2 linked regions of the Paludisphaera borealis genome follow. The protein of the gene in region 2 interacts with the protein of the main gene of each other region in a pairwise test. Links are inferred from orthologs where the notes say so. Each region holds a gene or a part of one and is shown on either strand. Other genes may lie near its edges.

The links.
Region 1: the proteins of BSF38_RS22015 (region 2) and BSF38_RS11125 interact in binary tests that used the Escherichia coli proteins (3 or more experiments, as listed by UniProt). The link is inferred for Paludisphaera borealis from one-to-one orthologs.

The regions. Positions count from the first base shown.
Region 1 is NZ_CP019082.1:2,874,638-2,879,835, forward strand. The notes cover bases 1-2,866. They hold BSF38_RS11125 (ABC-F family ATP-binding cassette domain-containing protein), read left to right. Parts: upstream 1-514; coding sequence 515-2,218; downstream 2,219-2,866. Other genes in these bases: BSF38_RS11120 (methionine-R-sulfoxide reductase), read left to right, coding at 1-208; BSF38_RS11130 (DoxX family protein), read right to left, coding at 2,399-2,785. Outside these bases: BSF38_RS11135 (ester cyclase), read left to right, coding at 3,125-3,535; BSF38_RS11140 (hypothetical protein), read left to right, coding at 3,775-4,023; BSF38_RS11145 (SUMF1/EgtB/PvdO family nonheme iron enzyme), read left to right, coding at 4,265-5,198. UniProt on the Escherichia coli protein: Genetic data indicate it may be involved in ribosome assembly or function.
Region 2 is NZ_CP019082.1:5,708,972-5,717,035, reverse strand. Bases 2,077-5,474 are described here. They hold BSF38_RS22015 (2-oxoglutarate dehydrogenase E1 component), read right to left. Parts: upstream 5,094-5,474; coding sequence 2,277-5,093; downstream 2,077-2,276. Other genes in these bases: BSF38_RS22010 (lipoate--protein ligase family protein), read right to left, coding at 5,366-5,474; odhB (2-oxoglutarate dehydrogenase complex dihydrolipoyllysine-residue succinyltransferase), read right to left, coding at 2,077-2,274. Outside these bases: lpdA (dihydrolipoyl dehydrogenase), read right to left, coding at 1-969; more of odhB, read right to left, coding at 1,036-2,076; more of BSF38_RS22010, read right to left, coding at 5,475-6,121; BSF38_RS22005 (cytochrome c), read right to left, coding at 6,536-6,997; purM (phosphoribosylformylglycinamidine cyclo-ligase), read left to right, coding at 7,262-8,064. UniProt on the Escherichia coli protein: E1 component of the 2-oxoglutarate dehydrogenase (OGDH) complex which catalyzes the decarboxylation of 2-oxoglutarate, the first step in the conversion of 2-oxoglutarate to succinyl-CoA and CO(2).

The DNA.
Region 1 (5,198 bases), 2.8 Mb from region 2 along the record:
CTTCGACGATGAGATCGAGGGCTCGGTCAAGAAGGTGACGGACAGCGACGGTCAGCGGACGGAGATACTCTGCAACAACTGCGGCGGGCATCTCGGCCACGTCTTCGTGGGGGAACAGTTCACGAAGAAGAACACGCGGCACTGCGTGAACTCGGTTTCCATGAGGTTCTACCCGCAGGGCGAGCCTCTGCCGGAACTGAAAAAGTGAGGCGAGGCCGCCATCGCCCCGGGGCAGTCGTCTCCTGATACGATTGATCGAATGAGTGAACTCCACGGTCGCACCACCCCGCGAACTCGCCGGCCTGCTCGTCGCTCATGATGATTTCGGGAAGACGGAGGCTCGGAAGCCCATCTTTCGCGAGGGTGCCCCTTGCCGAAGACCATCAATTCGGTTACTATTTCTAGCTTTCTTCAGACTCTCCCCGCCTGATTGCGATGACGGGCCCTCCCGGACTTCGATTCGGCGTTCCGGCTCCCCCTCCCTTCCCGCCCGAACCGTGAGACGATTCCCCCGATGATCCGTTTGGTCAACGCCCACAAGAAGTTCGGCAATCAGACGATTTACGACGGCATCGACGCCTCGATCATCCGCGGCGAGCGGATCGGTCTGCTCGGGAAGAACGGCGCGGGCAAGTCGACCCTGTTCAAGGTGTTGATGGGCCAGGAGTCGCTGGACTCCGGCGAACTGCTCCGCGACCGCAAGTGCTCGATCGGCTATCTCTCGCAGGAGATCCACCCGCTCCGCGAAGGGACGGTCTTCGAGAACATGTTGAACCACCTCGGCCCCTGGACCGAGGCCGATCTCCGGCTCAAGGAGGTCATGAAGGGGCTGGAAGCGGGCGACCCGCAAGCCCTGGACGGCTACGACGACGCGATGGAAGCGTTCGTAGCCGCCGGCGGCTACGAGATGGAGGCCCGCGCCAAGGCGATCCTGCTGGGCCTGGGGTTCTCGGTCGCCCAGCTCGACGCGCCGGTCGCCACCCTCTCGGGAGGCTGGGCGATGCGGTTGGCGCTCGGCGGCCTGCTCGCCTTCGATCACGACATCCTGCTCCTCGACGAGCCCACCAACCACCTCGACCTCCTCAGCGTCAAGTGGTTTGAGGAGTTCCTTCGCTCCTACCCCGGCGCGATCCTGATCACCTGCCACGACCGCGATTTCCTCGACCGGGTCATCACCAAAACGTTCGACCTGGAACTGGGCAAGCTCAACTCCTACACCGGCAACTATTCGGCCTACCTCCCGCAGAAGGAGCATCGGCTGGCGGTCCAGCAGGCGTCGTTCGACACGCAGCAGAAGAAGATCCGCCAGATGCAGGACTTCGTCGATCGCAACCGCGCCAACGCGGCGACCGCCGGGCGGGCCCAGAGCCGGCTCAAGGCAATGGACAAGATCGAGCGGATCGACGCGCCCCGGGCTGACAACTCCTCCGTCCGAATCCGTCTGCCCGAGCCGCGTCGGAGCGGCCAGGTCGTCGCCAAATTCGCCGACGTCACCTTCTCCTATGGTGCCAAGGTGGTCTATCGCGACCTCGCCCTGGAGATCGAGCGAGGCGACAAGGTGGTGCTGGTCGGGCCCAACGGTGCCGGCAAGACGACGCTCATGAAGCTGCTGGCGGGCGTCCACACGGCGACGCGGGGCGAGGCGGCGTTCGGCAGCAACGTCTTCGCCACCTACTTCGCCCAGCACCGGGTCGAAGCGCTGGACATGAAGGCGACCGTGATCGACAACCTGCGGGAAGTCCACCCCGGTGCCAGCGAAGGCGCCTTGAGGCAGATGCTCGGCGCGTTCCTCTTCTCGGGCGACTCCGTCGATAAGTCCGTCGGGTCGCTCTCCGGCGGTGAGAAGACCCGCCTCTGCCTGGCGCGAATCCTCACCGTCGCCCACAACTTCATCATGATGGACGAGCCGACCAACCATCTCGACATCGCCAGCCGCGACCTGCTCGAAGAAGCTCTGAATGAGTATTCGGGCTCGCTCTGCTTCATCTCGCACGACGAGCACTTCATCCGCGCCGTGGCGAACAAGGTGATCGAGGTCGAGTCGGGTAAGCTGACGGTCTATCCCTGCAACTACGAGAACTACCTCTACGCCAGGCTCAAGCGGCAAGAGGCCGACAGCCCCTTCGCCGTGCTCACGCGCAGGGTCAAGCCCAAGGCCGAGGACTCCCCCAACGGCGCCAAGCCCAGCGCCGGCCGCCGAACGTCTTCGGTCTCCTGAGCCGCAATGTCCGCGAGAGGACTCCCGAACGCTCTCGGCGTCCCTGTCGCCGACGTCGGCCCTGCTCCGATTGATGGAACACGGCCCCGTCGCCGCGACGACTCCCGAACATCTCGGCTTGTCCACGAAGCCGGTGCAGGTGCCGTTAGAAACGCGACGTCCCCGTTATCCCTTCCTTACTTACTCGGCCACGAGTGGAACGAGAGTGCGGAGCTTTTGGTCGCGGAGGTACAACCCGAGCCACGCGATAACGCCGATGATGACCGGCACGAAGAACATCCCGTCTTCGGCGTGGACGTGGGTCGCCACCGCGCCACCGAGGTAGGCGAGCATGAGGAGGCCGCCGAGGTAGCGGGTCTTCGGGAAGAGGTAGAGGACGAACAGAGTCAGCTCGATGACCCCAAGCGGCAGGGCGGAGGCGGCGGGGTAGTTCTTGGACCACTCCTCGATGAAGCCCTTGGGCTGTGCGATCTTGAAGAAGGCGCTGGGCAGAAACACGAGGGCGAGGATGCCCGAGAGCACCCAGCCGGTCACGAGCTGCCACTTGGGGATCGGATTCGTCATCATCTTCATCGCCCCAGAACGGTTCATTGCCGGGTTAATACGCAGCTTCTAACGCCCATTCGGACCAACTGCAAGACAGGTTCCCGGCCACGGACATCCAGCCCTTCTTGCCAATCTGGCGAAAATGCTCGACGACGTGCCTCTCCAGCGTCGTCCGCCCTTGCTCCCTGCCGCTCCCCGTTCCATACGGGATGCTGTGCGGGGAAAGGGGAAAAAGCGCAACTCAATCGACTAGCCTCCCCCGCCGCAACCTCGGCTGGGAGTACTCTTTAGGCGCCGAGGAAACCTCGGTAGGCTGGCCGGGCGTCTCAGCCTGAAGCCGAACCTTCCGGAGTGTTAGCCGTGCCCGACAATGCCGCCATCGTCCGCCAGTTCATCAACGAGGTCCTGAACCAGGGAGATGTCGACGGCGCCGGTCGGTTCGTGTGGGAGGACGTGGTTGAGCAGGTTCCCTTCCCAGGTCAGGGACCTGGGCTGACGGGCCTGCAGGACGTCCTGCGAGGCATGCGGTCGGCATTCCCCGATATGCACTGGACCGTCGAGGAGCAACTCGCCGACGGCGACAGCGTTCTTACCCGGTTCGTATGGACCGGAATGCATCAGGGGGAGTTCCTCGGCGTCCCGCCAACCGGACGACCAGTGACGGTTTGGGGAATGGTCATCGACCGACTGGTGGACGGGCGGATCAAGGACACCCGCATCCTCATGGACACCCTGGGTCTGATGATGCAGCTTGGGGCGATCCCGGGCTGAGCGTGAAGCAGAAGAACAGGGACTTAGCGCATTCTTGAAGCCTGGACGCTCCCGTGGAAGTTTCGAGGCATGCCAAGGACCGCTCGCGCCGCCGTCGGCGGCATGATCTATCACGCCCTGAATCGGGGAAACGGCCGCGCGGCCGTCTTCCATAAAAGCCGGAGGACTACGTCGCCTTCCGGCGGGCGATCGTCGACGCTCGCGAGCGGCTGCTGCTCGACGTTCTGGGCTACTGCCTCATGACCAACCATTTCCACCTGGTGCTGCGGCCCCACGGCGACGGCGACCTCGTCGAGCGCAACCCGCTACGGGCCGATCTGGTCGAGCGGGCCGAGGACTGGCGTTGGTCGAGCCTGCCCGATTGGATTCGGGGCGACCCTCTGCTGTGGCGCGGCGAGCCCCCGCTCCGCGACGCCGCTGTACAGGAGGTCGCAAGTCGATCAATCAGCACGTCTTGCGACAATGAGTCAGAACGGCCTGCGGCTTAAGTTCGTGCCATTCCGCTATGTCCCCCTTTTTTCTTTCAAGTCGATCAATCAGCACGTCTTGCGACAATGAGTCAGAACGGCCTGCGGCTTAAGTTCGTGCCATTCCGCTATGTCCCCCTTTTTTCTTTATGTCCCCCTTTTTTCTTCACACGTCGACGCTTCTCCTAGACTATCGATCGTCGCTATCTTGAAGCGATGGTTCTATGGTTGATATCGGCACGCTTCGCAAGGAGTCTGGCTAGTGTTCGCTCATCTAAGCGTTTGGTTCAGCCGTATCGTCGCCCTGTTCCGCGGCGCGGCTATCTTCATCAGCCATAAGACCGAGGACAAGGCCGAGGCGCAGGCCTTGATGGAGTTCCTTAAGACGATGCGCTTTCGAACGGTGTTCCTCGATAGCGACCGGGAGCAGGGCATACAGCCGGGAGAGCAATGGGAGCGGCGCATCGCCAAGCAACTCCGCCGTAGCCGGGCGGTTATCCTCCTCCTGACCGATTCGTCACGTAAATCGAACTGGTGCTTCGCCGAGGTCTTCCTTGCCAAGTCTTTGGGCAAGGCGATCATCCCCCTGCGGATCGGGCCCGTCCCCGCAGCCCCCGCGCCTGCGTTGGACAGCCTCGTCCAAGACTATCAGGTCTACGAATCGAAGGACTGGGATGCTGCCAAGGGCGACCTCGAGGCGGGCGTCAAGGCGAACAACATCGACCCTCGCGAGGATGTCCGGCAATTCGTCGTCTCCCTACCTTTCCTCGTTCCGGCCGCCTTGCTGGTGGCATTCGTATCCTACGCTGTATGGGATCGGCGAGCAGAGTCGTACGCCTCCGACGTGGTGAAAGAGTTGGCCGCTCTGACAGCGCCGGAGAAGATCCGGAATGCGTTCGCCAATGTGAAATCTAATCGTCCCCGCGTCATCTCACACGCGATCAAGTCGATAAACGACACCGTCGCCCGGCTGGACGACGAGGAGAGCAACCTCACCATCATGCGGCTCGAGGACCCGAACGCGGGCGACTTGAGCAAGATCCAGGTGAGCCGCGACGAGGATGCGAGGAAGGCGGCGAATCTCACCCTGGGCCTGCTGGCGTCCTTGGACTCTGTCGTGAGCGACGGGACTATCGATGCGGTCCTCGCGCGATTCAAGCTGAGGTCCGACGATCGGCTCCGCACGGCGGTTGTGA
Region 2 (8,064 bases):
GGCGAGCATCGGCCCGTCGATCAGGTCGCCGATCGCGGAGATCGTCGGCACGTTGGTGCGGAAACGGCCGTCGACCGCGACCTTGCCGGTGCGCGCGTCGACCGTCACGCCCGCCTTCGCCAGGTCGAGCCCTTCGCTGTACGCTCTCCGGCCGACGGCGACCAGGATCTTGTCGCAGGGGACCGAGAGCGTCTTGCCGTCCTTGGTCTGGGCGGTGACGGTCGCCTTGGCACCCTCGACCTTCGCGCCGGTGACCTTGGTTTCGAGGTGGAATTCGAGCCCCTGCTTGACCAGGCTCTTGTGGAGCAAGGCCCCCATCTCCAGGTCGGCCGTGGGGACGATCCGGGGCAGGAACTCGATGACCGTGACCTTCGCGCCGAGCCGCTTCCAGACCGAGCCCAGCTCCAGGCCGATGACGCCGCCGCCGATCACGACCAGGTGCTCGGGCACTTTGTCGAAGCAAAGGGCCTCGGTGGAACTGACGACGGTCTTGCCGTCGAACGGCAGGAAGGGAAGTGGAGTGGGCTCCGAGCCGGTGGCCAGGAGGATGTGGCCGGCTTCGAGGTCGACCGTCCCCCCTTCGTTCTTGGCGACCTGAAGGGTCGTCGGCGAGGTCAGCTTGGCCGCGCCGAAGATCGGCTCGATCTTGTTCTTGCGGAACAGGTAGCGGACGCCGTCGGTGAGGCCCTTGACGACTTCGTCTTTGCGCTTGAGCATCGCCGGGACGTCGAGGGCGAGGCTTCCCACCTTGATTCCGTGCTTGCTGAACCGCTCCTTCGCCAGGTGGTACAACTCGCTCGAATCGAGCAGCGCCTTGCTGGGGATGCAGCCGATGTTGAGGCAGGTCCCGCCCAGGTCCGACCGCTTCTCGACGCAGGCGACCTTCATGCCAAGCTGGGCCGCCCGGATCGCGGCCACATAGCCCCCGGGTCCCGCCCCGACGACCACCAAGTCGTACCGTTCCGCCACCGAATTCTCCTCATCGTGTTCGAAGGGATCTCGTAAGCCCGCCGCCGCGACGCGGTCGTTTCAGCCTCAGATCGACAGCAGCATGCGCTCGGGGTCTTCGAGGCAATCCTTGATCCGAACCAGGGCGCTGACGGCTTCGCGGCCGTCGATCAGCCGGTGGTCGTAGGAGAGCGCCAGGTACATCATCGGCCGGATCACGATCTGGTCGTCGACGACCACCGGACGCTTCTTGATCGCGTGCATGCCGAGGATGCCGCTCTGGGGAGGGTTGAGGATCGGGGTCGAGAGCAGCGAGCCGAAGACGCCGCCGTTGGTGATCGTGAACGTGCCGCCCTGGAGGTCGTCGACGCCGATCGTCCCCTTGCGGGCCTTGTCGGCGAATTCGCCGATGGCCTTCTCGATCCCAGCGAACGAGAGCGTGTCGGCGTCGCGGAGCACGGGCACCATCAGCCCGCGCTCGGTGCTGACCGCCACCCCGATGTTGAAGTAGTTCTGGTAGACGATCTCGTTCCCCTCGATCCGGGCGTTGACGGCCGGGAAGGCCTTGATCGCCTCGATCGTCGCCTTGACGAAGAACGACATGAAGCCCAGGGACACGCCGTGGGTCTTCTGGTACTTATCCTTGTACTTGGCGCGCAGGTCCATGACGCGGGACATGTCGACCTCGTTGAAGGTCGACAGGATGGCGGCGGTCTGCTGGACCTCGACCAGCCGCTGCGCGATCCGCTGCCGCAACCCGCTCATCCGCTGCCGGGTCTCGCGCTCGCCGCGCCCGGGGGCGACCGGAGCGGCCGGCTTGGCGACAGGGGCGGGGGGAGCGGCCGGGGCCGCTTGGGCCGGCTTCGTCGCCGCGCCTTGTTCGAGGTGTCCCAGCACGTCGCCCTTAGTGATCCGGCCGTCACGACCGGTGCCGGCGACCTGCGACGCGTCGACCCCTTCCTCGGCGACGATCCGACGGACGGACGGGGCGAGCGTCGCCGTCGAGCCGCCGGCGGCGTTCGCGGCCGCGGGCTTCGCGGCGGCCGACTCGGCGAGGACGACGGCCTTGGCGGCCGACGCGGGGGCACCCGACGGATCGATCGTGCCGATGTTCGCGCCGATGGCGACGACGTCCCCCTCGGCCGCGCCGACCTTGAGCACGCCCGACGCCGGCGCGGGGACGATGTTGGTCGCCTTGTCGGTCTCCAGCTCGAACAGGGGGTCGCCGGCTTTCACCTGCGAGCCGTCGGCGACGAGCCAACGCGAGAGAATTCCTTCCGAGATCGATTCACCAACCCCTGGAACGCTAATCGAAACAGCGGACATCTTCAGCTCACTCCTTGCCGTAGGCCGGCGGCGGCCAGCGCGCGGACGGGGGTTGCGGTGACGAGATGGGGGACCGCGGCGCCGACCACGGCCGCCTCGACCAGTTCGGACTGCTCGCGGTCGTGAACCAACTTCGAGCCCGTGGCCGGGCTGGCGCTCGCGTCTCGGCCGACGTACTGGAACGGAACTCCCATCAGCTCCGCCAACCGAGGCGCGACGAAAGTCCAAGCGCCCATGTTCTGCGACTCTTCCTGAACCCAGACCCACTCGCGAACCGCCGGATAGCGGTCGAAGATCCGCTTCAGCTCGTCGGCCGGCCAGGGGTAGGGCTGCTCCAGCCGGACGATGGCGACCTCGCGTTCCTTGCCGACTTCTTGGCGCTTGGCCACGAGGTCGTAATAGACCTTGCCCGAGCAGAGCAACAGCCGCCGGGCGCGATCGGGCGAGTCGGGATCGTCGAGCACGTCGTGATATTGACCGACGACCAGTTGATCGACGGGCGAGACCGCCGCCTTGTGCCGCAAGAGGCTCTTGGGCGTCATCACCACCAGCGGCTTGCGGAAGTTGCGCCGGACTTGCCGCCGCAGCAGGTGGAAATACTGGGCCGGCGTCGAGGGGACGGCGACCTGGATGTTCTCCTCGGCGCAGAGCTGGAGGTAACGCTCGAGACGGGCGCTGGAGTGCTCGGGCCCCTGCCCTTCGTAGCCGTGAGGAAGGAGCATGACCAGGCCGCTGCCGCGTCCCCACTTCGATGCGGCCGAGGCGATGAACTGGTCGATGATGACCTGGGCGCCGTTGGCGAAGTCGCCGAACTGGGCCTCCCACATGATGAGCATGAACGGCTCGTCAAGCGAGTAGCCGTAGTCGAAGCCGAGCACGGCGGCCTCGGACAGAAAACTGTCGTAGACGCAGAACTGCGCCTGGCCGGCGGCGACGTTGTTGAGCGGAATCCAGGGCTGGCCGGTGTGCTGGTCGATCAAGACCGCGTGCCGCTGGCTGAACGTGCCCCGGCGGCTGTCCTGACCGCTCAGGCGGACCGGCGTGTCTTCGACCAGCAGCGAGCCGAACGCCAGGCTCTCGGCGAACGCCCAGTCGACCGCGCCCCGCTCCTGCATGGTTTTGACCCGAGCCTGGAAGATCCGGGTCAGCTTGTGATTGGCGGTGAAGCCTTCGGGGGGGTTGGCGGGGACGGCCGTGATCGCTTCGAGCTTCTCGTACGAGACCCCGGTGTCGACCGGCTCGAACGAGAACGTCGGCGTCAGATCGGCCCACGGCCCCGACGAGTACCCGGGGGGGACGACGCGCGGTTCGATCCCGCGGACCTTCACCTCCTCGAACACTTCCTGCATCTTCTCGGCGAACGTCTCGGCGATGGTCTCGGCCTCTTGGCTCGAAAGCTCGCCCGCCATCACCAGTTGCTCGGTGTACAGCTCGCGGATGCTGATCCGGTTGCGGATCTTCTCGTACATGATCGGCTGGGTGAACCCCGGCTCGTCCCCCTCGTTGTGGCCGTGGCGCCGGTAGCAGACCATGTCGATCACCACGTCCTGGCCGAAGGTCTGGCGGAAGTCCATCGCCAGCTCGGCGACGAAGACGACCGCCTCGGGGTCCTCGCCGTTGACGTGGAAGATCGGCACTTCGATCATCTTCGCGACGTCGGTGCAGTAGCGGGTCGACCGGGCGTCGGCGGGCGAGGTGGTGAAGCCGATCTGGTTGTTGACCACGATGTGGACCGTGCCGCCGGTCCGGTAACCGTGAAGCTGCGAGAGGTTGAGCGTCTCGGCGACCAGCCCCTGGCCGGCGAACGCCGCGTCGCCGTGGATCAGGATCGGCACCCCGAGTTTGCGGGCCGTGTCCTTGTTGCGCCTCTGCTTGGCCCGCATCCGCCCCTCGACGACCGGGTTGACCGCCTCAAGATGGCTGGGGTTGGGGGTGAGCGTCAGGTGGACCGTGTGCTTGTCCTGGGTCACGTGGTCGGCCGAGAAGCCCAGGTGGTACTTGACGTCGCCGTCGCCGGCGACGGTCTCGGGCATGTTGCCCTCGAATTCGCTGAAGATCAGGCCGTACGGCTTGTGGAGGATGTTCGCCAGCACGTTGAGCCGCCCCCGGTGGGGCATCCCCATGACGATTTCGAGCACCCCGTAGCCGGCCGCGCGCTCGATGAGGGAGTCGAGCAGCGGGATCAGCATCTCCCCCCCTTCGAGCGAGAACCGCTTCTGCCCCACGTAGTTCTTGTGGAGGAAGGTCTCGAACAGCTCGGCGGCGTTCAGCTTGTAGACGATCCGCCGCTTCTTCTTGAGGTCGAACCGGGGGTGGTTGCGGATCGGCTCCATCCGATCCAGCAGCCAGCGGCGCACCTCCATGTTGCGGATGTGCATGAACTCGACGCCGATGGTCCGGCAGTACGTCTCGCGAAGGATCGCCAGCAGCTCGCGGAGCGTGCAGTGGTCGTGGTCGGCGAGCTTGGAGTAGAACACCTGATCCATGTCGGCCGCGGACAGGCCGAAGGCGGCAAGGTCGAGCTGCTCGTCGGACTGCCGCCGCGGGGTGAGCTTGAGGGGGTCGAGGTCGGCCAGCGTGTGGCCCAGCTCGCGGTAGGCGTCGACCAGGCGGGTCACACCCTTGACCGCCTCCTGGGCCGGAGGAGGTCCGGCACCGAACGCGGCGGCCTCGGTTTTCAGCGGCGTCTTGCCGAGCTCGTAACCCTCGAAGAAACTGCGCCACGACTCGTCGACCGAGTCAGGATCAGTCAGCCACCGCTGGTGGTAGTCTTCGACCAGGCCCAGGTTCGCTCGGCTCGCGACCGACGTGCGTGTCATCGAAATGGATCTCCTGGCTGATCCCGGCCTCAAGGCCCCGGGACGAGCCGCGGACTTGACGTAAGAAAGACGAACGGGCGGAGGAGGGCCGACCCGCGTTGCCGGCCCCCCTCCGCCTGTCCGTTGATTCGGCGACTCCCCGATCCGAACGGCGCGCGCCGCCCATCTCAGTACTATAGACGGCTACGGACCCGTTGCGCGTTTGAGACACACGCTCAATCGGTTGATTTCGCCGTCGCTGCATCACTTCCGGCGGCTCCGTCGCCTCGGCGTCATAGTCGCTCGATCCAAGATCGGTTCGCGAACTTCTCGGCGAGTAGACTTTCGAGGAGATCTTGGGGAACATCCGACGTCGCAGTGAGAAGAGAGGAGGGTGACCACGTCGAGCGGATCAAATCGCATAAGATTGTACGAGAAATCGGCAGATTCATCAAGAAATCCTCGTGCGATCTCCCCCGCCGATACGTCGGCTGCCGGCCGGGAAGACGCAAGTACCGATCAATACGGTGGATAGGAAGATCGTAGAGGATCGACGCGTGGACCAGAATCCAGTTCTTGAGCCGCCGCTGGGCGCTCCCCGCGAACTTCCTGCCGCCGACCGTCAGGTCGCCCGAGCCGCAAACCTCGACGGCCGCCCCGCCGACCCGGATTCCCGCCGCGATCCGTTCCAGCACCGAACTCTGCGCCCCGTCCACCGTCGCCAGCGCGGGGTTGGCGGCGATCGGCAGGACGAGCGTGACGTTCAACGCCCCCGGACCGATCAAGACCGAGCCCCCGCCGCTCGACCGCCTCGCGATCGGCACGCCGTCCGCGACGCACCGCTCGACCTGGACGTCGGCGTCGATCCGCCGCGACGCGCCGAGCACCACGGCCGAGCCCGGCTGTTCCCAGAACCTCAACACCGCCTTGCCGTTGCGCTCGTCGGCGGCGACCAGCAGCGCCTCGTCGACCGCCAGGTTCTCCTCGACGGTCGGCAGCGTCAGGTCGAGCCAGCCGACGTCGACCCTCCAGTCGGTTGAACCACTCACCTCGGGACTCCCCTTCCGCTCCATGCCACCGCGGTTCCCCCCGTCGGACGGGACCGCGCCGAAGTCTATCATTCGACCGGACAGGGCGGTAAGGCGAAAAGGGGGAATCAGAGCAGTCTGAAAATGGGGATCGCGGTCGCCCGGGCACGATACAAGCCCGAAGCGCCAGCGAGTGCATTCCCGAGCCGAGCACCGGAGAACATGCACTCGCTGGCGCTTCGGGTTTGTATCGGGGCATGACCTCGCGGGAGTATTTTCAGAGCAGCTCGAAGCGCCAGCGCGTGCCTTCCCAGCGATCGTGCTGAATCAGCCGACGCCGAAACCATGCACTCGCTGGCGCTTCGGGCTTGTATTATTCGGGGGTGGCACGGGCTCGAACCGAACCGGACCGAACCGAACTCGTGGCCCCTCGCCTCAGAACTTCTCGTCGGCGTCGACGCGGAAGACCTGGTGGCACTCGGTGCAGGTCTTGTTGATCGTATTGAGCTGGTCCTTGGCGTCTTTCTGGGTCGACTCGCTCTTGGCGACGAGGTCGGCGAGCTTCTGCGACTCCTTGCCCCAGAGGTCCATCAGTTCGTCCCACTTCTTCTGCGGGTCGGCCTCGCCCTTGGCGGACTTGACGACCTCGTTGTGGGGCTTGGCCTCTTTGGCCTGCTTCACCCAATCCTTGGCGGCCTTCTCGATCTCCGCCTGCGACTTCTTGTACGCAGCGACGTTGCGCGTGCCCTTGGTGATCGTGGTCTTGTTCTTCTGGACCTTCTCCATGAGCTTGCCGAGTTCAGTTTCCTTCTCGTCGGCGGCGAACGTCAGGGCGGTCATACCCATGCCCAACCCGAGGGCGAGGCCCACGGCCAAACCAAACCACTTGCGGTTCATGATTGAGAAACTCCTGTGCGGAATCGGGAGCATGCTTGCGGAGTAAGGAAAAAACGGGCGGGTCCGATTGGTCGACCGAAACCTCGCAGTTCGGTCCGGGGAACCTTAATCTATCCCCATCGTCGGGTTCGATCAAGGAGTTGAGTCTCATGCGAACCCTCGGCCCGACGGCGATTGCATCTTGTCGGCGTCGGCGTTGGTCGGCGATGATTCTTGAATGCCGTTGTCTCTGGAATCCCGATTTTCCCCTCCTTGCGGACGGATATGAGCGAGCCACTGGATTATCGATCGGCCGGCGTCGACCTGAACACCTATGACGAGACGATGGCCCGGCTTCCTCCGCTCATGCGCCGGACGTTCACGCCGCGAGTCATGGAGTGGAAGGACGGCTTCGCGGGACTGTTTCGGCTCGACGCCCACATCGGGCTGCTGTCGCGGACCTACCGCGACCCCGTGCTCGTGGCCTCGACCGACGGCGTCGGCACCAAGCTCAAGCTGGCGTTCGCGACCGGCCGGCACTCGACGGTCGGCGTCGACCTGGTGGCGATGTCGGTCAACGACTGCCTCTGCGCCGGCGCCGAGCCGCTGCTGTTCCTCGATTACGTCGCCATGAGCAAGGACGACCCCGAGTTGACCACCCAGGTCGTCAAGGGGATCAGCGACGGCTGCATCGAGGCCGAATGCGCCCTGATCGGCGGCGAGACGGCCATCCTCCCCGAGTTCTACCAGCCCGGCGAGTACGACCTGGCGGGCTTCTGCCTGGGCGTGGTCGAGCGCAAGCTGCTCCTCAACGGGCAAGACGTCCGGGCCGGCGACAAGGTCATCGGGCTGGCCTCCTCGGGCCTCCATTCCAACGGCTACAGCCTGGCCCGCAAGATCGTCTTCGACCACGCCGGCCTCGCCTACGACGACCACGTCGAGGCCCTGGGCCGGACCGTCGCCGACGAGCTGCTCGCCCCCACCCGGATCTACACCCGGGCGCTCAAGGAAGTCTACCGGAACTACCGGGTCAAGCGGATCGTCCACGGCATCGCCCACATCACCGGCGGCGGCCTAACCGACAACAC